3 regions of the Mesorhizobium sp. M0239 genome follow, and region 3 is predicted to be linked to each of the others. Evidence: predicted binding sites of a transcription regulator. Region 3 holds the regulator's gene; each other region holds the start of a gene.
The links. The regulator HrcA, encoded in region 3, represses chaperone genes, less so after heat shock. The targets are predictions, from matches to a motif close to GTTAGCACTCNCNNNNNGNGAGTGCTAAC.
Positions count from the first base shown of each region.

Region 1 (9,675 bases), on a different contig from region 3:
ACGACTGGGCGTAGCCCTTCGGTCACAAGCCTGAACTCTTCGGCCGCCCTGTCGGCGCGGCAAGCTGCGGCACGATTCGACTGGGTGTATCGAGCGCGTCCGCTGAATTGCGCGGGCGACGCTCAGCGAGCTGGTGCCGATGCCTGCTTCAAAAGCGGCATCGATACCCGGCAGGTCGTACCCTTGATTTACCTAGCCGCGCTCAATGAGCGTCTTCAAAGCCGCCGAACGTGGTTCGGAATGACCGGTTGGTAAATCGGGAAGTGCTATACAGGGAATCCTCCCGGTATTGCCTCTAGGGGGTCCTCTCAATGAACAAAGCCGCAACCTGCCCTTGCGACCTCAGCTGGAGTTTGCGACGCAACCCATATAGGAGGATCGATGCGCAGAGAAATCGCAGGCAGAGTCGGTGGCATTGTGGGCTGGCCGACCGACGGTTTCAGCCCGTCAACAGGTCTTCACGTGTTCCATCCCCGACTATTGCAGGCGTGCGGCTTGCATTCTCCCGCGATCACCCATCGGAAAGAGCGTTACGAACACTACGAAGAGTTGCGCGACTTCTGCTGTCGCCCCGGTCTTACAGCGGACGGTGACCTGTCCTACCTTGATAGGACGTGAAATGCGAACGCTGCTCATTGATCATCACGTGGATCTTACGCGCGCCGTGCGAGCTGCGCTCGGGGATAGCGGTTTTGCCGTTGATGTAGTTGGCAACCTGGAACAGGCGTCGAGGGCATTCTGTTGCGCAACCTATGAAATTCTCCTGCTGGAGTTGGCTCTGCCAGATGGCGATGGCTTGGGCTGGCTGAGACAGCTAAGGAGCGACGGGCATTCAGTTCCAACCCTCATTATGAGTAGCATCAACGATCTCGAGAAGCGAATTGCAATTTTCAACGGTGGCGCGGACGATTTTCTGCTCAAGCCCGTCTCTTCCGATGAGCTCATCGCCAGAATGAGAGCCATTCTGCGCCGGTCGACACAGGTGACCGACCCCATCGTTGTATTTGGCAATCTCAATTTCGATCCGATCGGCCGACAGGTTTCCGTCTCGGGTCATCCTCTGAAGATCGCACGCCGCGAACTATGTATTTTAGAGCATCTGCTTATCCGTGCAGGCCGCATCGTGCCTCGTGCGCAGTTGGAAGATCACCTCTATTCGTTCAACGACGAGGTATCTGCCAACGCGCTTGAAGTCGGAATCTATCGCTTACGTGGACACCTGAGTAGGTCAGGTGCAACGCCACGGATCACGACCGTGCGCGGCATTGGTTACCTTCTTGAATTGACTGAGGCGGCATCCGCATAGTTGGTCTAAATTGAAAGAACAGACTGCGTATCAAGCGCCGCATTCGATCCATCGGCTTCAAGTCGCAGGCGAGCGCCGTGGTTATCCTCTCCGGCATCGAGATGATCCACATGATTGGCAAGCGACAGGGCGAGGTATGACTACAAGTCTGTCGATCGCTGTTTCGATATCCTCGCTGCCTGACGGACAGGCCGAAATGGCCGTTCACACCCCCATTTCCAGGTTTGCGACAGAGCCTTTTGTCGGCGTTGCCGGCTTCGAAGGGCCGGTGCGCGCCGAGCGCATCAAGATCACCCCCGGCCACCTTGCTGCGGCCACTCGCCGAGTACGAAGCGGTGGTCGGAGGGAGCTGGTGATGACGACGCTAGATCATGACCTGCTGATCGCAATCCTGGATCGGCTGAAGTTGACGGCCATCCGCGACCAGCTCGACACGCTCATGTCGAGCAAGATCGCGCAGTTCCCGTTTGTCCGCGAACTCGACGGCTTCGGCTTCGACGCGCAGCCATCGGTCTGCTTCAGCCAAACGTATTCATAGGTATGGGACAGGCCTTGCTATGTCCGAACGTCACTGCGCGGCAAAAACGTTGGATTTCTCAAGAAATAAAGTATTGGACAGTGCCCAATTTACCGTTGGAAAAGCTGGATATGGCGTTTCAGCGTTTCAGCGAAATAACCGAAATCAATCACTCCTAACAGCAAAGGCAACCGGAACTCGATCGCTTCCGTTGTCCGCGACTTAGCGAAACGCTTGTTCGCGATTTACTAAAACGGCTGTCCCAATTTAGTGAAATCCGCAGACAAGTCGCTGGAGGTTGGCCAAAGGCCACCCACGCCTGCTCCGAGGCCCTCCAGGGCAATGGTCTGAGACCTGGGCTCAAGCAGGATGAGACGCCGCTGGAGCTCAGGTGCAAGCGCTGCCACGCCCGCTCCGAGGCCCCACAAGGCCGAAGCGCAGTCGTCGGCGTCACGAGGCCTCTCGGCCACGACGACGAGCCTGAACCTGGATCCGCCTTTCTTGAGGCGTTGCGACTATCATCGCGGCGACACGCAGCTCTTGATTTGTGTGCGACACCTCAGCAGATCCATCGGGCTGAGCCGCTCAGCAATATCAACGAGAATGTCCAGCGGCAGATCAAGGATACTCAGAGGAGGAAACGCTTGATCTTGAGGCTCAGAGCGCGTCTGCTCCACTATAGAACAGGATGATTCACCGGGTCCTTCAACGCCAGCCGCCGGTCCGATGAGAGAATTGTCTCGGATATCACGCTCGATGGGGTTAAATGCCGAGATGGGCGCCTTGCCACGCTCCTCAATGCCCCTCATGATTCACCGCCTATAGCTACCAACTGAATGAATCATCGTGATTGTCGCGCAGCGGAATCCTCAAGGATCGGGCAGTTCGTAGGGGGCGCCGGTTTGACCAGGTTGAGCCCGCGAATTGCTCGATCGGACAAGATCCTAATTCTGACGAGATCCTCGGGACGCACTCCAAGTTGTCGATCATGTTCGGCACACAAGGAAAGGGCGGCATTGCTGCCGCCCTTTCCGCTGTAGGTTGATAGGGGCTGGATTAGAAATCCATGCCGCCCATGCCGCCCATGCCGCCCATACCGCCGCCGCCCATGCCGCCAGGCATGCCGCCGCCGCCAGCCGACTCCTTCTTCGGAGCCTCCGCGATCATGGCTTCGGTGGTGACCAGCAGGCCGGCGACCGAGGCCGCGTCCTGGAGAGCCGTACGGACAACCTTGACCGGATCGACGATACCCATGGCGATCATGTCGCCATATTCGCCGGTCTGGGCGTTGTAGCCGAAGGTCAAGCCCTTGTTCTCAAGGATCTTGCCGGCAACGATCGATGCTTCCGCACCGGCGTTGGCCGCGATCTGGCGGGCCGGAGCCTGCAGCGCACGACGAACGATGTTGATGCCGGCGGCCTGGTCGGCATTGACGCCGGTGACCTTGATGTCGGCCGAAGCGCGCAGGAGAGCGACGCCGCCGCCTGCAACGATGCCTTCTTCGACGGCCGCGCGGGTCGCGTTGAGGGCGTCATCGACGCGGTCCTTCTTTTCCTTGACTTCGACTTCCGTCGCACCGCCGACGCGGATCACCGCAACGCCGCCGGCGAGCTTCGCCAGACGTTCCTGCAGCTTCTCCTTGTCGTAGTCCGAAGTGGTCTCTTCGATCTGCTGCTTGATCTGGGCAACGCGGCCCTGGATCTCGGCCTTCTTGCCGGCACCGTCGACGATGGTGGTGTTCTCCTTGGAGATCGACACCTTCTTGGCGCGGCCGAGCATGTTGAGGCCGACGTTCTCGAGCTTGATGCCGAGGTCTTCGGAGATGACCTGGCCACCGGTGAGGATGGCGATGTCTTCCAGCATGGCCTTGCGGCGATCACCGAAGCCCGGCGCCTTGACGGCGGCGATCTTCAGGCCGCCACGCAGCTTGTTGACGACCAGCGTGGCCAGGGCCTCGCCTTCGACGTCTTCCGAGATGATGAGCAGCGGCTTCGAGGTCTGCACGACGGCTTCGAGAACCGGCAGCATCGCCTGCAGGTTGGACAGCTTCTTCTCGTGCAGGAGGATGTAGACGTCCTCGAGCTCGGCAACCATCTTGTCGGCGTTGGTGACGAAGTAGGGCGAGAGATAGCCGCGGTCGAACTGCATGCCTTCGACGACCTCGAGTTCAGTCTCGGCGGTCTTGGCTTCCTCAACCGTGATGACGCCTTCGTTGCCGACCTTCTGCATCGCTTCGGCGATCATCTTGCCGACCGACTCGTCGCCATTGCCGGCGATCGTGCCGACCTGGGCAACTTCCTCGGAGGTCTTGATCTTCTTGGCAGCCTTGCCGAGCGCCGCGACGACTTCGGTCACGGCCAGATCGATGCCGCGCTTCAGGTCCATCGGGTTCATGCCGGCGGCAACGGCCTTGTTGCCTTCCTGGACGATCGACTGCGCCAGAACGGTCGCGGTTGTGGTGCCGTCACCGGCGATGTCGTTGGTCTTCGAAGCAACTTCGCGGATCATCTGCGCGCCCATGTTTTCGAACTTGTCGGAAAGTTCGATTTCCTTGGCGACGGTGACCCCGTCCTTGGTGATGCGCGGTGCGCCGAACGACTTGTCGATGACGACGTTGCGGCCCTTGGGGCCGAGGGTGACCTTCACCGCGTCGGCGAGGATGTTGATGCCGTGAAGCATGCGCTCACGGGCATCGCGGGAGAATTTTACGTCTTTGGCAGCCATTTTTTTACTCCTGGGCATCTCGCCCGAAATTCAGATTTGATGGTGCGAAGGAAAGGCCTGATATCAGCCGATGATGCCCATAATGTCGGATTCCTTCATGATCAGAAGGTCTTCGCCATTGAGCTTGACTTCGGTACCCGACCACTTGCCGAACAGGATGCGGTCGCCGGCCTTGACGTCCAGCGGGACCAGCTTGCCAGCTTCGTCACGAGCGCCGGAGCCGACGGCGATGATCTCGCCTTCCTGCGGCTTTTCCTTCGCCGTATCCGGGATGATGATCCCGCCGGCGGTCTTGGATTCGGATTCGACCCGGCGAACGACCACGCGGTCATGCAGCGGCCGGAAATTCGACTTTGCCATTTTTGGATGTCCTTGGTGCGGATGTTGAACGGTTCTCCGTTGCCGGAGCGTGCTTAGCACTCAGCGGAAGCGAGTGCTAACGCGGCAATGAGATAAGCCGCATGCTCCTGCTAGTCAAGACGAAAGAGCAAAGAGCAAAGAGAAAAGAGCAGACAGCAAAGAGAAGAGAGCAAAGAGCGTGTAAGCATCGAGCCTTTTATGTGAACAATGTCGGGTATCAGACATATATGGGGCGGCTCACCCTTTGTATTTGAGCTTTATTCAGATGGCACGAATGATGCAACAGGTGATGCATTTGATCTCATCCAGAGGCTCGCACGGGGTCGTGCTGCGTCAGCTCGGTCGTGTCGAGCTTCAGAAGGCCATTTTGGCATTGGTTCTGTTGCCCTATTCCCATTCATGACCAGTCCTGCGCGCGTGAGCCGGCCGGCTAGATTCCAACCACGAGAGCGCCGCCGCTGAGACCCGCACCTGCCGCCGACAGAAGGATTTTCTCTCCAGGCTGGAATGGCTCCGTCTGGTTGGCGAGCGAGAGCGACAGCGGGATCGTCGCGGCCGAAGAGTTGCCGTATTCGGCAATCGTCTTGACAATTGCTTGGTCGGCGATGCCGAGGTTCCTCCCGACCGCGTCGAAAATCCGAGTATTGGCCTGATGGGGCACGAACCGGCCGAGATCGTGTGGCCGCACTCCGGCAGCGGCTAGCGCGCTTATCGAGCAATTGGTCATCATCTCGACGGCCTTTGCGAACACTTCGCGGCCGTCCGTCATCCTCATTCGGGTTTGCGCGAGATCGAGGTCACCGTGGAACGGCTTGTTGCTTCCTCCTGCGGGAATCTGGATCAGCCCGTATCGCGAGCCGTCCGAAGCCACCGAGGCACCGAGAATGCCCCGATCAGCATCATCGCACTGACCGATCACCAGAGCGCCGGCGGCATCGGCAAACAGGACCGAGCTTGCGCGCTCGGCTGGATTGATGCGGCGGCTGAGGATATTGGCGGCGATAACAAGGCTCGCTTTGCCGTGCAGGCGGGTAAATCCGTCCGCAAACATCAGCGCATAGATGAAGCCGGCGCAGGCGCCTGTCAGATCCACCGCGCCTGCGCTGCCAAGGCCAAGCTTGTGTGCGACCAGCGGCGCGCTCGGCGGCAGAAGATGGTCGGCCGTCGAGGTGGCAAGCAACAGCAGACCGATGTCGTGGCGCGCAATACCGGCGTTCGCCAGCGCCATGTCGCCGGCCTGCGCAGCAAGACCAGACAGCGTGTCTTCGTCGGTTGCCCAGAAGCGCGACCGTATCCCGGTACGCCTTTCGATCCAGCCTGGATCAAGACCGAGATTGCTCTCGATTTCGGCATTCGCCACCTTTCGCCCAGGCGCATGATGGCCAAACCCGAGAATGCGCGACGACTTGCTCATGGCCTGGACCCGAAGCGTTCGCCCGCCTCCTCAATGGCGTCATAGAGTCGCTCGAGCTCGTCGCCGGTGATGCAATAGGGTGGCAGAAGGTAGAGGACATTGCCGAGCGGGCGCACAAGTAGCCCTCGCTCGAGGAAGAAAGCGCGCAGTTTCGGTCCGATCTCGGCGAGATAACCTGCGGAACCGGTTCGCAGGTCGAGCGCCGCGATCGTGCCGGTCGCCCGGCAGTCGGTGAAGAAGCTGTTGTCGCGAAAGCGTCGAAGCCCGGTGGCCTGCATTGCGCTCAAGGCCGCAATGCGCTCGGCCACCGGCTCGTCCCGCCAGATCTCGACATTGGCAAGTGCTGCCGCGCAGGCAATCGGGTTGGCAGTGTAGGAGCTCGAATGGAAAAATGTCTTCTTCCGGTCCTCGGAATAATGAGCCTGGAAGATGGCATCGGTGGCAAGCGTTACGGCCAGCGGGATGGCGCCGCCGGTCAGGCCTTTCGAGGTGCACAGGATATCTGGAGAGATCGATGCCTGCTCGCAGGCGAACATGGTTCCGGTCCGCCCCCAGCCGGTCATCACTTCGTCGGCGATCAGCAGCGTGCCGGAGGCCTCAGTGATCTTCTTCAATTCGGCCAGAACTGAAGCCGGATACATCAGCATGCCGCCGGCGCCCAGCACCAGCGGCTCGACGATTAAGGCTGCGGCTCGTCGATCGCGGGTCACAGCCTCTAAACGATCCAGCGTCTCTTGCTCGCGCCCCGCTGCCGGAAAGGGGATGGTGGCGACCTCGAACAGCAAGGGTTCGTAGGCGGCGTTGAACACGCCACGCGCACCGACGCTCATCGTGCCGATCGTGTCGCCATGATAGCTGTGATCCATGACGACGATGCGCGAGCGTGGGGCGCCGATGTTGCGGAAATAACCGAGCGCCATCTTCAGCGCTACTTCGACCGAGGTCGAGCCACTGTCGGAATAGAACACCCAGTCGAGTCCAGCGGGAGCGAGGCCGACAAGCGCCTTGGCCAAGCGCTCTGCCGGCTCGTGCGTGAAGCCCGCAAAGATAATCTGGTCGAGGCTCGACGCGGTTGTCTCGATTGCCTTCATGATGCGGGGATGGCGGTGGCCATGTGTGACGACCCACCAGGAGGAGATGGCGTCCAGGATGCGGGCGCCGTCGGCCCTGCGGAGATAGGCGCCTTCAGTCCGGACGATTTCTGGGATCGCAGGCTCGAGCGCGTGCTGGGTGAAGGGATGCCACACATGAGACTGCGACATCAGTCACCTCCAGTAATCGAGGCGAAGGCGAAGCCGGCAATCATTGCGTCCCTCAGTGTCTTGCCGGTCAGCAGATCGAGGTGCGGCAGCCTGCCGAGCTGCGGCGCACCGCTGAATTCCACGATGGTCCGTTGCGTATCGGCCATCTCATCGCCGATGAAAGCGATGCCGGCCAACGGGATGGATCGGGCGCGGAGCGCCTCGATCGAGAGCAAGGTGTGGTTGATGGTGCCGAGCGTGGTGCGGGCGCACAGAATAACGGGCAGCCGCCATTCAGCGAAGATGTCGATGAGCCTTGTGCGCCGGTTAAGCGGCACCATCAGGCCGCCGGAGCCTTCGATGACGAGCGGCGTCGGTAGGACGGGAAAAGCAAGATCGGCAGCCTTGATCGCCACGCCGTCGATCTCGGCCGAACGATGCGGCGACAGCGGGCTCCGCAAGCGGTAGGCTTCCGGCAGCACGCGCTCTGAGGGCAAGCCGGCAAGCCGCGCGACCACTTCGCTGTCGGTCTCGCCGTCGAGGCCCGATTGCACCGGTTTCCAGTAAAAGCCGTCGAGCAAACCGGCGAGCCCAGCCGCAAACACGGTCTTGCCAACTCCCGTGTCGGTTCCGGTGATGACGATGCGTTGGGTCATACCGCCTCCGGTGATGTTTGGGCCAACACCTCGACCAGCGCCTCGACCATGGCGGAAATGTCGGCTTCGCCGATATTGAGCGTCAGTGAGATGCGCAGCCGCGACGTGCGCACGGTCGGAGGACGAATACCGCGTATGTCGAAGCCGCGGGCCTGCAGGCGCGCCGCCACTGCCATGGTGCGCCTGATATCGCCGATTACGAGGGGCTGGATCTGCGAGCCGCTGGGTATCACGCCGCAGCGCTCGGCCAGCTGGCGGCCGGCGAGGGCAACGCGTTCATGCAGCTGAACACGCCGCATAGGCTCGTCGGCGAGCATTGCGAGTGCTTCGCGCACTGCCACTGCCATCAGCGGCGATGGCGCGGTGGCGTAGATGAATGGCCGGCAACGGTTGATCAGATACTCGCACAGTGCCCTCGGCCCGGTCACGAGCCCACCAGATGCGCCGAGCGCCTTGCCGCAGGTGTGGAGCGCGACGATGTTGTCGCGGCCCTCGAAAGCGGCGGCAAGCCCCCGGCCGTCCGGTCCCCAGACGCCGGTCGAATGCGCCTCGTCAATGACGATGAATGCGCCGTGCCGATCGGCAAGCGCGACCAGGCTCTCCAAAGGCGCGCAGTCGCCATCCATGCTGTAAAGGCTCTCCACCGCGATCCAGACGCATCCCATGCCGCCTGCGGCGCGCCAACGTGTGATCGCATCCTCAACAGCGGTGGCATCGTTGTGCGCGGCCAGCACGAACTGTGCGCGCCCGGCCTGCGCACCCTCATGCATGCTGGCATGGGCGAGCTCATCGAGAACCAAAAGATCGCCCTTCCGGGGCAGGGCGCTCAGCAGAGCGAAGTTGGCGATGTAGCCGCTGCCGAAGAACAGCGCGCGGTCGGCTCCAAAGAATGCCGCCGCGTCTGCCTCGAGCTGCTCGTGTTCCGGTGCATTGCCGCGCAACAGCCGCGACCCGGTGGCGCCAACCGGCGTGCCCCGCGCAATCGCCGCCACAACAGCATCGCCAAGTCTCCTGGACGAGGCCAGCCCGAGATAGTCGTTCGACGAGAAATCGAGACCTGCGCGCGGCGCAAGCGTCCGCAGCCGGTCCTTGCGGGCCAGTCCCTGCAAGGTCGCGTCATAGCGGGCAAGCGGTGCCCCGTTCATTGCGCCTCGAGTTCCATCGGCTCAATGCCGAGACGGCGGAACAGAAGGCTATCCTTGTCCTCCCCGGGATTGTCCGCCGTCAGCAGCGTGTCGCCGACGAAAATCGAGTTGGCACCGGCAAAAAAGGACAGCGCCTGCATCTCGTCGGTCATGGCGGTGCGGCCGGCGGAAAGACGCACATGCGATTTCGGCATCATGATGCGCGCCAGGGCGATCACGCGCACGAATTCGATCGGCTCGATGGGCTTGGCTTCGGCAAGCGGGGTGCCGGCGATCGGGATCAGCATGTTGATCGGGACGCTTTCCGGCGGC
Region 1 covers NZ_JAMYSG010000014.1:11,063-20,737, forward strand. Annotated here, with positions in the region: gene NKI99_RS16275 (response regulator) at 620-1,306, shown strand; partial or broken gene NKI99_RS33840 (IS6 family transposase) at 1,333-1,434, shown strand; partial or broken gene NKI99_RS16285 (ATP-binding protein) at 1,662-1,820, shown strand; gene groL (chaperonin GroEL) at 2,880-4,547, opposite strand; gene groES (co-chaperone GroES) at 4,611-4,907, opposite strand; gene bioZ (3-oxopimeloyl-[acyl-carrier-protein] synthase BioZ) at 5,338-6,321, opposite strand; gene NKI99_RS16310 (adenosylmethionine--8-amino-7-oxononanoate transaminase) at 6,318-7,583, opposite strand; gene bioD (dethiobiotin synthase) at 7,583-8,218, opposite strand; gene NKI99_RS16320 (8-amino-7-oxononanoate synthase) at 8,215-9,363, opposite strand; gene bioB (biotin synthase BioB) at 9,360-9,675, opposite strand, start outside.
Region 1: the regulator HrcA is predicted to act here: its motif matches at 4,960-4,988, upstream of groES (co-chaperone GroES).

Region 2 (9,675 bases), on a different contig from region 3:
GATATGGTCGGCATAGCGGCACATGATATCGAGCAGCTTGCGTTTTCCCGTCGCCTGGTAGTAGGCGACCGCGCCCTCGATCAGGTGGCCGGCGCAATAGAGTTCGTGGCAGTCGCGCAGATTGGTCCAGCGCTTGCCGGGCTGGATGCGCTGATACCAGCTCGAGAGATAGCCGTCCTCCTGCTGCAGCTTGCCATACATGTCGATGACGGCATCGATCTTCTTCTCCAGTTCGGGGTTTTTGCGCCGGTAAAGCGAATAGGCCGCGGTCTCGATCGTCTTGCCGAGATCGGAATCCCAGAACATCTGCGTGGTCACCGTCGATCCGGTGAATTCTGCGCCCTGGCGATCGGCTTCGTCGGGAGAGGGCGAGTGAAAGGGGATGATTATGCCGGGCGAGGGGCGGCCCGGATCGATCTGCTCCAGCATGCGGGCCTCGACGCAGCGCTCGTAGAGGATGTCGGCGGTGCGTGTGGCGACAGCGTCGGCGCGGTCGCCCCAGAAGCCGTGCACGTCGACCTGCGGCACCGGCAGCGGGCGGAAGGCGAGCTTCGGTTTTCCGGTTTTTGCGGATGGCGATGCGGTCATGAAACTTACTCCATTCGGTCTGTCTATTTGACGGCCCCGGCCATCAGGCCGCGGATGTAGAAGCGCTGCAGCGCCAGGAACAGGATCAGGCACGGCACCATCATCACGGTGACGCCAGCCTGCACCGCGCCCCAGTCGATGGCGCCGAAGCGGCCCGACTGCAGTGCGGTCATCATCACCGGCAGCGTGAACTTGGATTGGTCGGTCATCAGCACGAGGGCGGCGAGGAATTCGTTCCAGGCGCCGAGGAAGGCAAACAGGGCGATGGTGACGACGCCCGGCCAGACCAGCGGCAGCATCACCTTCAAAAGCATTGTGAGATTGCTGGCACCGTCCATGCGGGCGGCCTCCTCGATTTCGCGCGGCACGGCGTCGAAGGCGTTGCGCATCATGAAGATCGAGAACGGCAGTTGCAGCGTCACATAGACGCCGACCAGGCCGGTCAGGGTGTTGTGCAGGCCAAGCTTGGTCAGCACCAGGAAGATCGGCGTCAGGATCGACTGGAACGGGATCATGATCGTCGACAGGATGAGGATAAAGAACAGGTCCTTGAACGGAAACCGAAAGCGCGAAAAGCCGTAGCCGGCCAGCACGCTGACGGCGACCGAGAGCACGACGGTCATCACCGAGACATAGATGCTGTTTTGCGCCGAAGCCCACAGCCCGTCACCGAAGCTGTTGAGCGTGGCATAGTTCTCCAGCGAGAACCCCGACGTCGGCCAGGGCGGCAGCGGCGGCAGGCGTGCTTCGGCCGCCGGCTTGAACGCCGACAGCACCGCCCAAACAATCGGCGCGGCAAACAGCACCGAGGCGATGATGCCGGTCGAATGCTCTGCGACGCGGCTCAGGAGCCGGCGGCTACGGGAGGCGGCCTGCGCCATCAGTCGAGACCCTCCGGCTTGCGCAACAACCATAGCTGGACGAGGCTGAGCGCCACCAGGATAACCAGCAGCACCATGGAAAGTGCCGCGCCATAGCCGAGCTTGAACGACACGAAGGACTGGTTGAAGATCCAGTAGACCGCCGTCAGCGTCTGGTTGCGCGGGCCGCCGCGCAGGATGATGTAGAATTGGTCGAAGGCGAGGATCGAGCCGGCGACCGACAGGATCAGCGCCAGCGCCAGCGTGCGACGCATCAGCGGCAAGGTGATCGCCCTGAACCTGGCGAAAGGCCCGGCACCGTCGATGACGGCCGCCTCCTGCAGGTCCTGCGGGATCGATTGCAGGCCGGCCATCAGGATGATCATGGTGAAGCCGGCGACCTTCCAGACGACCATGGCGATGATCGACCAGAAGGCCGGCTGAAAGGTGGCCAGAAGGTTGAACTTCCTGTCGATCAGTCCGAGGTCGTAAGCGGCCGGGCTGAACAGGCCGGAATCGACATTCAGCAACCACGACCAGAGCAGGCTGGCCGAGGCGAAACCGACAACCGCCGGCATGAAGAACATGGTGCGGTAGAGATTGGTCAGCGGCCGCGGCCGTTCGACGAACAGCGCCAGCGGAAAGGCCACCACGAAGATCGCGATGGTGACGATCACCGTGTAGAAGGCGGTGAAGCGCAGCGCGTTCCAGAACCTGGTGTCGCGCAGGATGGCGACGTAATTGCCGAGGCCGATATAGCTGTGCTCGCCCATCAGCGGCCAATTGTGTAGCGACATCCACGCCGTCATGCCGAGCGGGATCAGGAAAAAGACGATGACCAGCGCGACAGCCGGCGCGACATAGAGCAGGCCGATCCATTGTTGGCGGCTGGCGACCCTGCGGGCGCTGGGCGGGGCGGGGCTTGCTGCGGTTGTGATAGAGCTCATGCCGTGCCTGTTCTTCCGTCGGATACAGTTGGCCGCCCCACCTCCCCCTTGTGGGGAGGTCGGACCGAAGGTCCGGGTGGGGGGTACTGGCGCTGACCCCCACCCCGCTGCTTTGCAGCGACCCTCCCCACAAGGGGGAGGGTAAAGAACGCGCCGGCCACCCGCCCAGGGAGACAGGCGGGCGGCCGGAAGGCGGCCGCTTATTTTTGCGGCGCCTGGTCGATGATCGACTGCATCGTCTCTTGTGCGTTGGCTATGGCGCCATCGACATCGTCGCCGAAGAAGACCTCGTTGATCATCTGCGTCCACGGCCCGTTGGCGGAGTTGATCAGGTCGTTGAACACCACCGAATAGGGTGTCTTGCCCTTGGCCATGGCCTCGGCGGCGATCTGGTAGCGCGGATCGAGATCCTTCAGCGCCTCCTTGGCGATGTCGCCGCGCACCGGCAGGCTGCCGTATTTGGCGAGGATGGTCTGGCCCTCGAGCGAATAGGCGAAATCGAGGAACTCCTTCACCACCGGCAGTTTCGTGGTGCCCTTGGTGACGACGAAATTGTCGCCGCCGGCAAAGGACGACCAGCCGCTGTCCTTGCCCGGCAGGAAGGTGACGCCGTAATCGATATCGGGATACTGGGTGTTGAGCGCGCCGATGGCGAAGGCGCCGGATGGCGAGATGCCGATATTGCCGGCGGCAAATGCCGCAAAGAAGTTGGCGCCGGTATCGGTCTGCGCGCCCGCCGGCACCAGATCCTTCTTGACCATCGAGCGGTAGAGATCGATGGCGCCGCGCAGCTGCGGGCTGTCCAGCGTCGCCTTCGAGCCGTCTTCGCTCAGGATGTCGCCGCCCGACGCCCAGATCAGGGGTGTGAAAGTGAAGATGTTGCAGCCGCCGCAATTGCCGGAGAAGTAGAAGCCCTTGATGTTGCCGCCGAGCGCGTTGACCTTCTCGGCATCGGCCGCGATCTCGGCCCAGTTGGCCGGACCTTTTTCGGGGTCGAGGCCGGCCTGCTTGAACAGCTTCTTGTTCCAGATCAGCACCGAGGCGTCGGCGGAGAACGGCAGCCCGTAAATGTGATCCTTGTAGGTTCCGGTCTTCACATGCGCCGGCGACAAGCTGGCAAAATAGGGCAGGGACTTTGCCCAGTCGGTGATGTCCTCCAATTGGCCGGCTGCGGCGAAGGACGGCGTGTAGATCAGGTCGAGCGACAGCGCGTCGGGCGCCGTGCCGCCGGCGGCCGCGGCACCGTATTTCGGGATGATCTCGGCATTGGGAATAATGTCGAGCTTGACCTGGTTGGTGTGCGCCTTGTTGTAGGCATCGACGATCCTCGGCATGAAATTCGAGCCGTCGGCGCGCACCCAGATGTTGGCCGTCTCGGCGGCGGCAGTGCCGAGACCGCCACCCAAAACAGCAGCGGCCAGGGTCAGTTTGGCAATCAGGTTCCTCATGTTCTCCTCCTCCAAGGTTGGCCGCGGGCCGCGGCTTGGCGCCGATTGCGCGGCGCTTCGTTTTCAGCCACCCGGCGGATGGCCGCATGACTGCCGCACCACCAGCCGGCACGGCAGTTTTCGAATGCCTGGCGCGGCGGGCTTGCCGCCGACCAGCGAAAGCAGGGTCAACCCGGCCTCGCGCCCGAGCGCGACCAGGTTCATGTCGACAGAGGTCAGCGGCGGGCGCGTCGCCTCGGCCACGATCTCCCAATTGTCGAAACCGATGACGCCGACATCCCTGGGGACGTCGAGCCCGCGTTCGCGCAGAGCATCGATGACGCCGCGCGCGATCTGGTCGTTGCCGCAGAAGACCGCGTCCGGCCTTTCGCTTTTGCCGTCAAACAGTTGCGCAACCGCCTGGTGACCCCAGGCTTCCGACCAGGAGCCGAGCAGCGGCTCGCTGACCGTCAGGCCGTTTTCGACGAGCACGTCGCGGTAAGCCTGGACGCGCGCGTGCACCACGGCAAAGCTCGCCGGCCCGGTGACGTGGGCGATGCGCTTGCGGCCCAGCCGGCAGAAATGCTCGACGGCCAGCCGGGCGCCGCCAACATCGTCCGAGACGAAAGCGACGGCGTCGGGATCTGGCTGCGTGAAAGCATAGATCACCGGGACGCGCAGATTGGAGAGGTCGACGGGGAGATGGCGATCGATGCGCTTGCCGGTGGCGATGATGCCGTCCACGCGCTTGTCGAGCATGGCGTCGACATGCATCTGGCCCAGCCGCGGATCCTCCTCGACATTGCACAGGAACACCGAGACGCCATTGTCGACCAGCGCGTCCGAAATGCCCGACATCAGCGGCAGCGAGAAGCGGCCATAGGTATCGTTGGTGAGCAGGCCGACGGTGAAGCTGCGGCGCCGGAGCAGGCTTTGCGCCAGGCTGTTGGGCCGGAAGCCAAGCCGCCGGGCGGTCTCGCGAATGCGTTCGCGCGTCTCGGCTGTCATCCGGCCCTGGCCGTTGAGCGCCTTGGATGCGGTGGCGACGCTGACTCCGGCCTGGGCGGCCACGTCACGCAAGGTGACTGGCTTGGAAAAGACCGGAACAGGCAGATCGTCCGATGGCATCGCGCCGAGATCCTTGGTTGGGAAAAGGTTTTCTCTTACCGAGCCGGATGAGGCCCGGCAGGTGGCCGAGCCCGACGACGATTGTTTGGGAAAACCTTTTCTCAGAAGAAGCTAAGCCAGATCGAATCGCTGTTCAAGGGGAAAAGTTGGTTGGCCTCCGCTCCTCTCCTCCAAAATGCAACGCGGGGTAAAAGCAGCCTCGGAAGCGCGTAGCTCTGGGGAAGAACGTCAGTCGCAGTGCTGGAGGCCCTCGGTCGAGACGGGGCGGGCTGCCGCTTGGGGCGTGAAGGATCGCAACTCTGCGCCGGAAGCGAGACCCGGCAAGGTTGGCTGGCGAACGCTCTGAAACTCGATCCGAAAATTCTGAACAATCCCTCGGGAGACGGCAAATCTCTGAAGCCTCGGTTCGATCCCGAGGCGAGGCCCCCAAAATTTGGCGTCCCAATCTGCCCCGGGCGCAGTCAGTTCCCACGAATAGATTGTGTGTTGCGAAGGCAGTACGGACTGGCCGTCAAAGCAATCCTGTCTTGAATTTGGCATGCAGGCGCTCGCGAAAAGAGTGCTATGGAAGGGGTGCGAGCGTAGTTGCTTCGCTTTTCCCTGACATTCGAGGCCTTTCGTGCGTGAACCGTCGCTGCTGCCCGTCTTTGGAAAACTTGGCCTCAAGGCCCCTGTCGCCTTGGCGGCGGCACCGGTCTCGTCGGCAGGTGTGCCGCACCTGCGGAAGCTTCTGGCCGTGCATGGCGGCATGGTGCTGAAACTGTCGGTCGTCGCCTGGACGGTGCTGATCCTGGGCGCCGTGTTTTTCACGATGCAAGGCTGACCGCCATGGCCAACCGCTACACGCTGCGCATGGAGCTTCCCCAGAGCTGGAGCATCATCGATGTCTTCACCGGCCAGCCTGCGGTTGTCCGGCAAAAGGTGATGGTCGGGATGGGGCCGCGCGAGGCCGAGGACATGGTCGTGCAGATGAATGTCCGCGACGTCAGACGCCGCGAAAGGGCCGAGCGCAAGACCTGATCGCGGTCAGCGCCAACTCGCCGCCATTTCAGCCGAAATCGGCCGCCGTCAGCACATACATGCTCTTGCGGGTGCGGTCATAGGCCTTCGACGCCACCTCGCGGATGGCGCTGCTCTCGGTGTCGAATGTCTGGAGATAACCGGCTTCATCGGCAGCTGTGCCCGGCCGCATCTTGGCCATGGCGTCGGCAGCGACGGAAAACGAGATCTGAAACATGCCGTCATGGCCAACGAAACGAATGCGCTGGCCCGCTTCGTCATAGCTGCGGCTGCGGTTGGGAAAGGTGAGGCTCATGTCTTGGCCTCCGTGGCTTTCTTGGTCACCCGCTTCTTCTTCGGCGTCGGATTGAGGGCCTCGGCGACACGATCGGCCTCTTCCTTGGCCAACCGAAGCTCCCTCAGCCTTGCCGTCTTGATCTCCCTGGCTCTTGCCTCGGACATATATTCGGCGGTCGCCTTGTTTTTCTCCGCTGTCTTCTTTTGCTTGTCGACAAAGCGGGCTTCAGCTTTTTCCATGATCGTCTGATTGCCTTCGGCCATCGAAGAAATCTCCCTTGTGCCTGAAATCGTGAAAGTGAACTTGTCCGATAAATAGGCACTCGATCGGCAAAATTCAATCTTTTGAATTATTTGACATTCTGCGGATATCACGAAACGGCCAGCCGAAATAATACTTTTGAATATTTAATGTGGTCCGCGAATAATTTTTGGCACTCCTATCTATCGAGTGCCAACGCGTCTATAGAGGAGGGGCGTGGCCGCCTGTGCCGGCCCCAGAAAGAAAGTTCCCATGAAATTTCGGCCACTCCACGACCGCGTCGTCATTCGTCGCGCCGAAGGCGATATCAAATCCAAGGGCGGGATCATCATCCCCGACACTGCCAAGGAAAAGCCGCAGGAGGGCGAAGTCATCGCCGTCGGCCCTGGCGCACGCGACGAAAACGGCGCGCTTGTTCCGCTCGACGTCAAAGCCGGCGACTTCATCCTGTTCGGCAAATGGTCGGGCACCGAGGTCAAGATCGACGGCGAGGACCTTCTGATCATGAAGGAAGCCGACATCATGGGCGTCATCGACAAGAGCGAGACCGGGATCATCGACAAGGGCGAGACGGCTGTAACCGACAAGACCGTGGCCGCCAAGAAAGCTGCCTGACCTCATTTTCTCCGAACGAACTGGATAAAAATCATGTCTGCCAAGGAAATCAAATTCTCCACCGATGCGCGCGACCGCATGCTGCGCGGCGTCGAGATCCTCACCAATGCGGTGAAGGTCACGCTCGGCCCCAAGGGCCGCAACGTCATCATCGACAAGGCCTATGGCGCGCCGCGCATCACCAAGGACGGCGTCACCGTCGCCAAGGAAATCGAGCTTGCCGACAAGTTCGAGAACATGGGCGCCCAGATGGTGCGCGAAGTGGCCTCGAAGACCAACGACCTCGCCGGTGACGGCACCACCACCGCCACGGTGCTGGCCGCCTCGATCCTGCGCGAAGGCGCCAAGCTGGTCGCCGCCGGCATGAACCCCATGGATTTGAAGCGCGGCATCGACCAGGCGGTTTCCGCCGTGGTCAAGGAAATCCAGGCGCGCGCCAAGAAGGTCAAGTCGTCGGCCGAGATCGCACAGGTCGGCACCATCGCCGCCAATGGCGATGCCAGCGTCGGCGAGATGATCGCCAAGGCGATGGACAAGGTCGGCAATGACGGCGTCATCACCGTCGAGGAAGCCAAGACCGCAGAGACCGAACTCGATGTCGTCGAAGGCATGCAGTTCGACCGCGGCTATCTCTCGCCCTATTTCGTCACCAATGCCGACAAGATGCGCGTCGAGCTGGAAGAGCCCTACATCCTCATCCACGAGAAGAAGCTTGGCAATCTGCAGGCGATGCTGCCGATCCTCGAAGCGGTGGTGCAGAGCGGCAGGCCGCTGCTGATCATCTCCGAGGACGTCGAGGGCGAGGCTCTGGCGACGCTGGTCGTCAACAAGCTGCGCGGCGGCCTCAAGGTCGCGGCCGTCAAGGCGCCGGGCTTCGGCGATCGCCGCAAGGCGATGCTGGAAGACATCGCCGTGCTGACATCAGGCCAGATGATCTCCGAGGACCTCGGCATCAAGCTTGAAAACGTCACCATCGAGATGCTCGGCCGCGCCAAGCGTGTGCTGATCGAGAAAGACACCACCACGATCATCGACGGTGCCGGCACCAAGGCGACGATCCAGGCGCGCGTCGCCCAGATCAAGGGCCAGATCGAGGAGACGACCTCCGACTACGACAAGGAGAAGCTGCAGGAGCGGCTGGCCAAGCTCGCCGGCGGCGTAGCCGTCATCCGCGTCGGCGGCGTCACCGAGTCGGAAGTCAAGGAAAAGAAGGACCGCATCGACGATGCGCTGAACGCCACCCGCGCGGCGGTCGAGGAAGGCATCGTGCCCGGCGGCGGCGTGGCTCTGCTGCGTGCCCGCTCGGTACTTGGCGGCCTGACCGGCGCCAATGCCGATGTCACGGCCGGCATCACGATCGTGCTGCGGGCGCTCGAAGCGCCGATCCGCCAGATCGCCGAGAATTCCGGCGTCGAGGGCTCGATCGTCGTCGGCAAGCTCACCGACAGCAAGGACCACAATCAGGGTTTTGACGCCCAGAACGAGGTCTATGTCGACATGATCAAGGCAGGCATCGTCGATCCGGCGAAAGTGGTGCGCACCGCACTGCAGGATGCCGGTTCGATCGCGGCCCTTCTGATCACCGCCGAAGCGATGATCACCGACGTTCCGCCGAAAGACGCTGCCCCGGCGGGCGGCGGTGGCGGTATGGGCGGCTACTAAAACCCGGGACTTGTCCGATCTGTTTGAGAGGTGAATGACGGCCCCGATCGGGGCCGTCATGATTCTCAAGATGATCGCAAAGTTTACGCATAGCTGCCTTGCCGTCCGGCTCAGCGCCGGGAGGCACCCCTGATCTTGCGGCTTTCGGAGGGGACGCAATCCACGCTAGACTGTGCAGGCGGCCGTCCTGGTTGCGGAGCTCGCCGGGACTTTGTGAAGCGATCGGACGAACCGCTATCCTCGATACGGAGACACGTTCATGTTTGCGGCCAAGGCCATCGATACCTCAGACAAGGCCGCGTTCTACCGCGACCTCGCCACTCAGCTTAAGGCGCTGCTCGACGGCGAGCGCGATTCGATCGCCAACGCCGCCAACACCGCAGCACTCATCTTCCAGATGGTGCCGGACCTCAACTGGGCCGGGTTCTATTTCCTGCAGTCGGACGAGGAAATGGTGCTCGGGCCGTTCCAGGGCAAGCCGGCCTGTGTGCGCATCGCCGTCGGCAAGGGCGTGTGCGGAACGGCGGTCGAACTCGGCACCTCGATGCTGATCAAGGACGTGCATGATTTTCCCGGCCACATCGCCTGCGATGCCGACTCGCGCTCGGAACTGGTGGTGCTGCTCGAGGACGATGAAGGCGTCTTCGGCGTGCTCGATCTCGACAGTCCGCTGCCCGGCCGCTTCGACAAGGCCGACCAGGCCGGCATCGAGACGCTGGCGGCGATCTATGCCGCGTCGAGTTCGTTCGAGGACTAGGCCCGGTTTAGACTAGGCGAATTTCACCAGCAGCAGGCTGAAGCAGCCGATGAACAGGAAGGCCGAGAAGGCGAGCGCCAAGGGGCGCAGGCCGCGTGAGCGCAACTGCGAGATGTCGGCCTGCAGGCCCATG
Region 2 covers NZ_JAMYSG010000009.1:27,728-37,402, reverse strand. Annotated here, with positions in the region: gene NKI99_RS11250 (glycoside hydrolase family 127 protein) at 1-588, opposite strand, end outside; gene NKI99_RS11245 (carbohydrate ABC transporter permease) at 612-1,469, opposite strand; gene NKI99_RS11240 (carbohydrate ABC transporter permease) at 1,469-2,395, opposite strand; gene NKI99_RS11235 (ABC transporter substrate-binding protein) at 2,596-3,843, opposite strand; gene NKI99_RS11230 (LacI family DNA-binding transcriptional regulator) at 3,907-4,950, opposite strand; gene NKI99_RS11225 (hypothetical protein) at 5,570-5,773, shown strand; gene NKI99_RS11220 (hypothetical protein) at 5,779-5,970, shown strand; gene NKI99_RS11215 (DUF1488 family protein) at 5,999-6,265, opposite strand; gene NKI99_RS11210 (hypothetical protein) at 6,262-6,510, opposite strand; gene NKI99_RS11205 (co-chaperone GroES) at 6,761-7,123, shown strand; gene groL (chaperonin GroEL) at 7,157-8,785, shown strand; gene msrC (free L-methionine (R)-S-oxide reductase MsrC) at 9,045-9,542, shown strand; gene NKI99_RS11190 (YeiH family protein) at 9,555-9,675, opposite strand, start outside.
Region 2: the regulator HrcA is predicted to act here: its motif matches at 6,677-6,705, upstream of NKI99_RS11205 (co-chaperone GroES).

Region 3 (9,675 bases):
CAGGATCAGCTTGTAGCCCTTGGCGGCAGCGGCGAAGGCAAGCGCGATGCCGGTGTTGCCCGACGTCGGTTCGATCAGCGTGGTCTTGCCGGGAGAAATCTTGCCTGACGCCTCCAGCGCCTCGATCATCGCCACGCCGATGCGGTCCTTGACCGAGGCGATCGGATTGAAGAATTCGAGCTTGGCGATGAGATTGGCGACGATGCCCTTTTCCCGAGCGAACTTGTCGAGCCGCACCAGAGGCGTATCGCCGATCGTGTCGGTGATGGAATCGTAGACGCGGCCGCGGCCGGGCACGCGGGCTGATGTGGTGGGCTTGTTCATTGGTTTCGCTCCCAGAATTTCAGGCAAGTGGATTTGCGGGCAACATAGGACCTTCGACCGCGCAAGATAGACTGTCGATTGAAAATATCCGAGTGAGACCTGTGTCTAAAACAGTGCCGTCTCGGAAAAGCATTTCCCGCAAAGGCCTGTTTGCGAAATGCTTTGGCCGAAAGCCCGCTATTGGCGGGCGGCAATCGCTGCAGCGGCACCGACCATGAAGCCGGCAGCCGTACGGTTCAGCGCCTTGAGCGCGCGCGGCGACTTCAGGAACCAGCGCGCCTTGGCGGCCAGCGCCAGATACGGCACCAGCACCACCAGAAGCACGACGATCGTCAGCGCGACGAGAATGCCGTAGTCGGCCAGCGTGATGGTTTTCAGGTCGACGATGGTCGGCGTGATGGCGAGATAGAAGATCATCGTCTTCGGATTGCCGAGCGTGAGGGTCAGGCCGGCGGCAAAGCTCGACAGCAAGCCGCCCTTGCCTTTTCTGGCCTCGACGGTCTCGGGCGTGATGCCGCTGTTCCAGAAGCGCCAGCCGAGGAAGGCGAGATAGGCGACGCCGAGCCATTTGATAGCGAGGAAAACCATGCCGAAACTCTGGGCGACGAAGGCGAGGCCAAGCACCACGGCGGTCAGATAGGTGATGTCGCCAACCATCAGGCCAAAAGACATCGCCAGCGACGAGCGGAAGCCGGAGCCGAGCGCACGGGCGACCAGCGCGGTGATGCCGGGACCAGGAATCGCGGCGGCGATGCCGAGAGCGGCGCTGTAGGCGAGGAATCCGGTGAGGGTCATGGTTGCGGCCTTGCGCGACGCTGCTATCACGGCATCCTATCGCACAAAGTCCGGCGGGCGTGAATTCCCTGAAACTCGGATTCGATTGCACCACGCCTGTGCGAACTGCGCTCAGGAACGACCGTCGCCATGGGTGACACGCCAGATGGTGCCGTTGCCGTCCTCGGTGACGATCAGCGCGCCATCCAGGGCCACCGCCACGCCGACCGGCCGCCCCCAGACCTCACCGTTCGAGACGACGAAGCCGGTGATGAAATCCTCATATTCGCCGGTTGGCTTGCCGTCCTTGAACAGCAACCGCACCACCTTGTAGCCGGTCCGGTTGCCGCGGTTCCATGACCCGTGCAGAGCGACGAAAGCATCGCCCTTGTATTCGGCCGGAAAGCTCTTCCCATCGTAGAAGGCGATGTTGAGCGGCGCCGAATGCGCCTGCATCAGCACATCGGGAACGGTCGTTTTGCCGGCAAGATCGGGGCGCTCACCCTTGTGGCGCGGATCCTCATTGTCGCCGATATAATACCACGGCCAGCCATAGAAGGCGCCGTCCTTGACCACGGTCGCGTATTCGGGCGGCACATTGTCGCCAAGCGCATCCCGTTCGTTGACGACGCACCACAGCGCGCCGGTCGCCGGCTGCACGGTCATGCCCGAGCAGTTGCGCAGGCCGGTGGCAAAGATGCGGCCGCTCTTGCCATCGGGATCGAAGGCCAGCACATCGGCGCGGCCATCTTCGGATCCCCATGGCGCGCCGAGCGCCTGCGACGCCGCCCAGGCGTCGAGTCCGCCCTTCGGCTCCTGGCCCATGTCCTCGGCGACATTCGATCCCGAGCCGACCGACAGATAAAGCGTCTTGCCGTCCGGCGAAAAAGCGATGTCGCGGGTCCAGTGGTGATTGGCCGGGATGTTGTCGACGATGGTTTCTGGATCGCCGGAGGCCTTCAGGTCGCCATTGCGGTAGGCAAAACGCACGATGCTGTCGCTATTGGCGACATAGACCCATTGCGGGTCAGCGCCTGGCGGATAGAAGGCAATACCATAGGGCTGGTTGAGATTGCCGGCAAAGATGCCGTCCTGCGCAGGCTTCGCACTGCCTTCGGCCAGACGGTAGATGCGGACTTGGTTGGCCTCGCTGTCGGCGACGAACAGGTCGCCATTCGGCGCGACGCGCACGACGCGTGGATTGTCGATGCCCGATGCAACCAGCTCGGCCGAGAACCCCGGCGGCAGTTGCAGCTTCGCGTCTGCCGGCATGTCCGCAACGCCGGCGCTGTTCGAGGTCGACCGGGTGGCATAGGGCTTAGGCAGATCGTCCGGTCTGATCAGGCGGCGTGTGCCCGGCTTGTCCGCTCGCCAGTCGCCGAATGCGGCCGCGCCTTTGAGCACCGGATCGTCCGCCTGCTGGGCGAATGAAGCGGTCGAGAGAAACAGTGCGGCGGAAATTGCGGGGCCGGCAAAACGCATCATTCGGTCCTCCAATGTTTGGGCGTGAGAACAGGAACGAGCGGTCTCGTCGATCGTTCCACGGCACACGATGAGGTGGAGGAAGCTTCCGGTTTCCCGGCTCAGGTCCCGGCGGCGTAAAAATCGTCGTCGAGGCGTTTTTCCAACTCGACGAGGTCAGCCGGCAGCGGCAATCCCATGGCGCGCATTTCCTGCAGTTTTTCACGCAACTGCTCCTGGATCTCGTGCTGGTCTTCCGGCTGGTTGACCATCTCTTCCAGCAGCAGGCTGATCCGGGCCTTGAATTCTTCGAGCGCCATCATCGTCTCCTCGGTTGGATCAGCTCAGCGCAGCATGCGGGAAATCAGCTGCGCCGTATAGTCGACCATTGGGACGATGCGCGCGTAGTTCAGCCGGGTCGGGCCGATGACGCCGAGCGCGCCGACGACGCGGGCATCCTTGTCGCGATAGGGCGCGACAACCAGCGACGAGCCCGACAGCGAAAACAGCTTGTTTTCCGAGCCGATGAAGATGCGCACGCCCGATCCCTCTTCGGCGAGGTCAAGCAACTGGATAAGCCCGTCCTGCGTCTCCATGTCCTCGAACAAATGGCGCAGCAGTTCGATGTCGGCCTGGGCGGTGACGTTTTCGAGCAGATTGGCGCGCCCGCGCACGATGAGCCGTGCCGGCAGGCCACTGTCGGCGCCGGCCCACACCGCCAGCCCCTTCTCGACCAGGTCCTGCGACAGCGTGTCGAGCGCGGCCCTGGTCTCTTCCTTGATGCGGGCGATCTCGATCCGCGCCTCGGCAAGCGTTCGGCCGCGTATATGGGCGTTGAGGAAATTTGAGGCCTCGTGCAGTTGCGAGACGGTGATGCCGGCAGGCAGCTCGACGACGCGGTTCTCGACGTCGCCATTCTGCGACACCAGCACCGCCAGCGCCTTGGTCGGTTCGAGTTGGATGAATTCGATGTGCTTCAGCGCCACCTCGTTCTTGGCGGCCAGAACCAGGCCGGCGCCGCGCGACATGCCCGACAGCATCTGGCTGGCCTCGGTCAGCATGTGCTCCAGCGTCGCGCCCGAGCCGGACGCCCGAACCTGTGCCTCGATGGCGCGGCGCTCCTCGTCGGAAAGGTCGCCAAGCTCCATGAAGGCATCGACAAAGAAACGCAGGCCGGCCTGCGTCGGCAACCGGCCGGCCGAGATGTGCGGCGCGTAGATCAGGCCGAGATGCTCGAGATCGCTCATCACGTTGCGGATGGTCGCCGGCGACAGCGAGGACGGCAGGATACGCGACAGGCTGCGCGAGCCCACCGGTTCACCGTCCCTGAGGTAGGAATCGACAATGCGCCGGAAGATGTCGCGGGAACGCATATCGAGCGACTGAAGCGCGGGCGACTGCGAAGCGGGATCGACTGCCTTGGTCATACGGCCAAAAACCTCCGGCCCAACGATATAGACTTACACTGCACCCGCGCAACCCGGTGTCTTTGTGAGATCACCCGGTGTCTGTGTGAGATCACCCGGTGTCTGCGTCAGATCGTCAGGCCATTTTCCTTTGCGCCACGCGTCCCATGCGGTTACAAGCCGGCCAAGATTCCGAAAAATGACAAGAAAGCAGCCTGAATGCGCCCTTCCAAACGCCAATTCGACGAAATGCGTGCCATCTCCTTCGAGCGCGGCGTCTCCAAGCATGCCGAAGGCTCGTGCCTGGTGAAGTTCGGCGACACGCATGTCCTGTGCACGGCCAGCCTTGAGGAAAAAGTGCCTGGCTGGATGCGCAATTCCGGCAAGGGCTGGGTGACGGCCGAATACGGCATGCTGCCGCGCTCGACCGGCGAGCGCATGCGCCGCGAGGCTTCGGCCGGCAAGCAGGGCGGCCGCACGCTGGAAATCCAGCGGCTGATCGGCCGCTCCCTGCGCGCCGTGGTCGATTTGCAGGCGCTGGGCGAGCAGCAGATCACCGTCGACTGCGACGTCATCCAGGCCGATGGCGGCACCCGCACCGCATCGATCACCGGCGGCTGGGTGGCGCTGTATGACTGCCTGCGCTGGATGGAAGCGCGCCAGATGGCCAGCGTCGCCAAGGTGCTGAAGGACCATGTCGCTGCGATCTCCTGCGGCATCCATGACGGTCAGCCGGTTATCGACCTCGACTATATCGAGGATTCCGCGGCCGGCACCGACGCCAATTTCGTCATGACCGGCAAGGGTGGCATCGTCGAGATCCAAGGCACCGCCGAGGGCGAGCCTTTCTCCGAAGAGCAGTTCGCGGACTTGATGGGCCTGGCCAAGAAAGGCATCCAGCGGTTGGTGAGTTTGCAGCAGATGGCAGTGGCTTAGGATTAAATGCCGAGCTTGAACACCCCCCTCTGCCCTGCCGGGCATCTCCCCCGCAAGGGGGGAGATCGGATGTCGTTTCGGGCTTCGCTAATCTCTAACGTTGCAAAGGGCGCGGCGATGCGGAGGCTGCCAATCTCCCCCCTTGCGGGGGAGATGCCCGGCAGGGCAGAGGGGGGTGCCTCGTGATGCCCTCTGCCATCCTTGAATCAGCTCTCTACGTCAGCGACCTGACCGCAGCGGAAACCTTCTACACCGACATCCTCGGCCTCCCCCTCCTCGGCAAGGTGGCCGGCCGGCATCTCTTCTTCCGCTGCGGCCCCGGCGTGCTGCTCGTCTTCAACGCCGAGGCGACCAAAATCCCGCCGGCGTCCGACGCCAGGCTGCCGGTGCCGCCGCACGGCACGGTCGGCGAAGGCCATCTCTGCTTTGCTGCGACCGCCGACGAAATCGTGCGCTGGAAAGCGCATCTCGAGGCGAAGAACATCGCTATCGAAAGCGAATTTGAATGGCCGCAGGGCGGCCGTTCGATCTATACACGCGACCCCTCGGGCAATTCGATCGAATTCGCCGAGCCACGAATCTGGGGCCTTTGATGCATTCTCTCGACGGAAAGAAGATCGTCGTCGCCAGCCACAATGAAGGCAAGCTGCGCGAATTCGCCGACCTGATGGGGCCGTTCGGCTTCGAAGCGAAATCGGCCAAGGAGTATGGCCTGCCGGAACCGGACGAGACCGGTACCACCTTCGAGGAGAACGCCTACATCAAAGCGCTCGCCGCAGCCAAGGCGACCGGCCTGCCGGCGCTGTCGGACGATTCCGGCCTGTGCGTCGACGCGCTCGACGGCGCGCCCGGCGTCTACACCGCCAACTGGGCCGAAACCCCGGATGGATCGCGCGATTTCGGCATGGCCATGCAGCGCACCGAAGTGGCGTTGCAGGAAGTCGGCGCGGCCTTGCCGCAACAGCGCAAGGGACGCTTCGTCGCCGTCATCTGCCTGGCGTTTCCCGACGGCGAGGCGGAATATTATCGCGGCGAGGCCGAAGGCACGCTGGTCTGGCCGCCGCGCGGCGAACTCGGCTTCGGCTACGACCCGGTCTTCCTCCCCGACGGCTTCGACAAGACTTTTGGTGAGATGACGGCCGAGGAAAAGCACGGCTGGAAGCCCGGCCAGCCGACGGCGCTGTCGCATCGCGCTCGCGCCTTCCAGAAGTTCGCCAAAGCGAGATTGGGCTCGCCATGAGCATGCTGCTCGACCGGACGCCCGGCTTCGGCGTTTATGTCCATTGGCCGTTCTGCGCGGCCAAATGCCCCTATTGCGACTTCAACAGCCATGTCCGCCACCAGCCAGTCGACCAGGAGCGCTTTGCCGCCGCCTTCGAGGCCGAACTGGCGACGATGCGCGAACGCACCGGGCTGCGCGAGGTGACCAGCATCTTTCTCGGCGGCGGCACGCCGTCGCTGATGAAGCCGGAAACCGTGGCCAGGGTTCTGGACGCCGTGGCGAAGAACTGGACTGTGCCTGATGGCATCGAGGTGACGCTGGAGGCCAATCCGTCCTCGGTCGAGGCCGAACGCTTTCGCGGCTACCGGGCAGCCGGCGTCAACCGCGTGTCGCTCGGCGTGCAGGCGCTGGATGACAAGGATTTGCGCTTCCTCGGGCGGCTGCACAATGTCGAGGAAGCGCTGCACGCCATCGGCCTCGCGCGGGAAATATTCCCAAGGCTGTCCTTCGACCTCATCTATGCCCGGCCCGGCCAGACGCCGGAGGCTTGGGCATCGGAGCTGGAACAGGCGATCGGCCATGCCGCCGACCATCTGTCGCTTTACCAGCTGACCATTGAGGAAGGCACGCCCTTCCACGCCCTGCACGCGGCAAAGAAATTCATCATTCCCGACAATGACCACGCCGCCGACCTCTATGCGCTGACGCAGGAGATTACATCGGCGCATGGTTTGCCGGCTTACGAGATCTCCAACCACGCAAGGCCGGGCGCCGAGAGCCGGCACAACCTCACCTATTGGCGCTATGGCGAATATGTCGGCGTCGGGCCGGGCGCGCATGGCCGCTTCGTCGAAAATGGTCGCCGCACGGTGACGATCGCCGAGCGGATGCCGGAAACCTGGGCCAATCTGGTCGAGGCCAAGGGCCATGGCGTCACCGGCGGCGAAATCCTGACGCGTTCGGAAGAGGCCGACGAATTCCTGCTGATGGGCCTGCGGCTCGCCGAAGGCATCGACCTCTCCCGCTACGAAGCGTTCTCCGGACGCGGCCTGTCGAGCGCGCGACTGTCGATGCTGCAGGGAGAGGGGCTGGTAGCGCCGATCGGCAATTCGCGCCTGCGCGCCACGCCGGCCGGTATGATCGTGCTCGACGCCGTAGTGGCGGACCTGGCGCGCTAACCCTTGAAGAACGTCCTCTTCGTATGCAGCCAGAACCGCTTGCGCAGCCCGACCGCCGAACAGGTGTTTTCAACGCGCCGGGATATCGAGGTGGCCTCGGCGGGGACCAACCACGATGCCGACACGCCGCTGACGCATTATCTGGTGGCGTGGGCCGACCTCATCTTCGTCATGGAAAAGGCGCACCGCACCAAACTGCAGAAGAAATTCAAGGCCAGCCTGAGGAAGGCCCGTGTTATCTGCCTCGATATACCTGACGAGTATGAATTCATGGATCTTGAGTTGATTAGCCTTCTGAAGGCACGCGTTTCACGGTATCTCGGTTGAGACGCCATCCGCAAAGGCCACCGGCATGAACCTGACCGTATCCTCCTGGCAATTCTGGGCCCTCCTCTCGGCTGCATTCGCGGCCCTGACGGCGGTCTTCGCCAAAGTCGGCATCGAGAACATCAATTCCGATTTCGCCACCTTCATCCGCACGGTCATCATCCTGATCGTGCTCGGTGCCATCCTGCTCGCCAGCGGCCAGTTCCAGTCGCCGGCTACAATCTCGGGAAAGACCTGGGCTTTCCTCGGCCTGTCCGGTCTGGCGACCGGCGCCTCATGGCTCTGCTATTTTCGGGCGCTCAAGATCGGCAATGCGGCGCAGGTGGCGCCGATCGACAAGCTAAGCGTCGTGCTTGTGGCGGTGTTTGGCGCGGCCTTTCTCGGCGAGCGGTTGTCCGGAGCGAATTGGCTTGGCGTCGCCCTTATCGCGGCGGGCGCGGTGCTGGTCGCCTATCGAGGCTAGTTGCGCGCCGTTGCGGGCATTCTTTGTTTCAAGACGGGTGATGAAGATGTCGAAGCGATTGGGCATCGTCCGGTCAGTGCTCCGTCGTGCTGTCTGGTTTGTTGCTGTCGGAATGCCTGCCCTTCGTCGGCGAGGTGCTCGCGGTCCGCTCTTTGGTCAGGCTGTTCTCGGTCTTGGCAGGCGGGCGCTTGGCCGTGGGCGCGGCACCGCGCTTGCGGCCGGCATAGTAAGGCTCGAAAGCGTCCTGTATCTTCAGGCTGTCCATCCTGTCCTCCTCCGGAATCAGGGGGCTAATCTGCCAACGCCGGTTTGGTTCCCCACTGTGGCAAAGGAAAGGCGAATTCCTTACATCGGCGTCAGCTTTTGCAAGCCCGCGTCAGCCGTGCCAAACAGGGCTGAATGGAGAAGTCATCGGTGACCGCAGAGACGAGCAAGCGCAGCTATGTGGTCGGGCAGACCGAGATCGCGGCACGGCCATTGGAGCCGGCGCTCTATCTGGTGGCGACGCCGATCGGCAATCTCGCCGACATCACGCTGCGCGCGCTGGAGACGCTGGCCGCGGCCGACATCGTCGCCTGCGAAGACACGCGGGTGTCGCGCGTGCTGCTCGAGCGCTACGGCATTCGCCGCCGCACCACGGCCTATCATGAACACAATGCCGGCGAGGCCGGGCCGAAGCTGATATCGGCACTTCAGGCCGGGCAGAGCGTGGCGCTGATCTCCGATGCCGGCACGCCGCTGGTATCCGATCCCGGCTACCGGCTGGTCGGCGAGGCGCTCGACCACGGCATTCGCGTCGTGCCGATCCCCGGCCCGTCGGCGCCGCTTGCGGCGTTGACCGCATCCGGCCTGCCCTCCGATGCCTTCATGTTCGCCGGATTTTTGCCGGTGAAGACCGGGCAGCGGTTGACGCGGCTGGAGGCACTGAAAGCCGTGCCGGCGACGCTGATCTTCTTCGAATCGCCGCGTCGGCTGGCCGAATCCCTCGGTGCCATGGTCGAAGCGCTGGGCGGCGAGCGAAAGGCGGCTATCGGCAGGGAATTGACCAAGACCTTCGAGGAGATGCGAACCGGCACGCTGCAGGCGCTGGCCGACCACTATGCTGCGGCCGATACGCCGAAGGGCGAGATCGTCGTCTGCGTCGGCCCGGCCGAGGCCAAGGCGGACGAGCCCGCCGATATCGACCGCCTGCTGCTGTCGCTCGCCGCCGAGATGCCGGCTTCCAAGGCGGCTGCGGAAGCCGCGAAAATGACCGGCGGCCAGAAACAGGCGCTCTATCGGCGGCTGCTAGAGCTCAGGGAGATTTCTGGAGAAAGCGACAGTGGCTGAGCGCCCGAGCTCCAGCCGCCTGAAAGCCTATCGACGCGGTCATCGCGGCGAATGGCTGGCGGCGGCAGCCCTGATGATGAAGGGCTACAGGATTCTTGCGCGCCGCCACCGCACACGCTTCGGCGAGATCGACCTGATCGCGCGGCGCGGCGATCTGGTGCTGTTCGTCGAGGTCAAGGCGCGCCGCACGCTGATGGAAGCCATGGAGGCGATCGGTCACGAATCGGAGCGTCGCATAGAAGGCGCGGCTGACAT
Region 3 covers NZ_JAMYSG010000052.1:2,735-12,409, forward strand. Annotated here, with positions in the region: gene cysK (cysteine synthase A) at 1-324, opposite strand, end outside; gene NKI99_RS32160 (LysE family translocator) at 502-1,119, opposite strand; gene NKI99_RS32165 (PQQ-dependent sugar dehydrogenase) at 1,231-2,583, opposite strand; gene NKI99_RS32170 (hypothetical protein) at 2,682-2,879, opposite strand; gene hrcA (heat-inducible transcriptional repressor HrcA) at 2,904-3,986, opposite strand; gene rph (ribonuclease PH) at 4,185-4,901, shown strand; gene NKI99_RS32185 (VOC family protein) at 5,084-5,494, shown strand; gene rdgB (RdgB/HAM1 family non-canonical purine NTP pyrophosphatase) at 5,494-6,141, shown strand; gene hemW (radical SAM family heme chaperone HemW) at 6,138-7,301, shown strand; gene NKI99_RS32200 (low molecular weight protein tyrosine phosphatase family protein) at 7,305-7,628, shown strand; gene NKI99_RS32205 (EamA family transporter) at 7,654-8,091, shown strand; gene NKI99_RS32210 (hypothetical protein) at 8,165-8,356, opposite strand; gene rsmI (16S rRNA (cytidine(1402)-2'-O)-methyltransferase) at 8,491-9,420, shown strand; gene NKI99_RS32220 (YraN family protein) at 9,413-9,675, shown strand, end outside.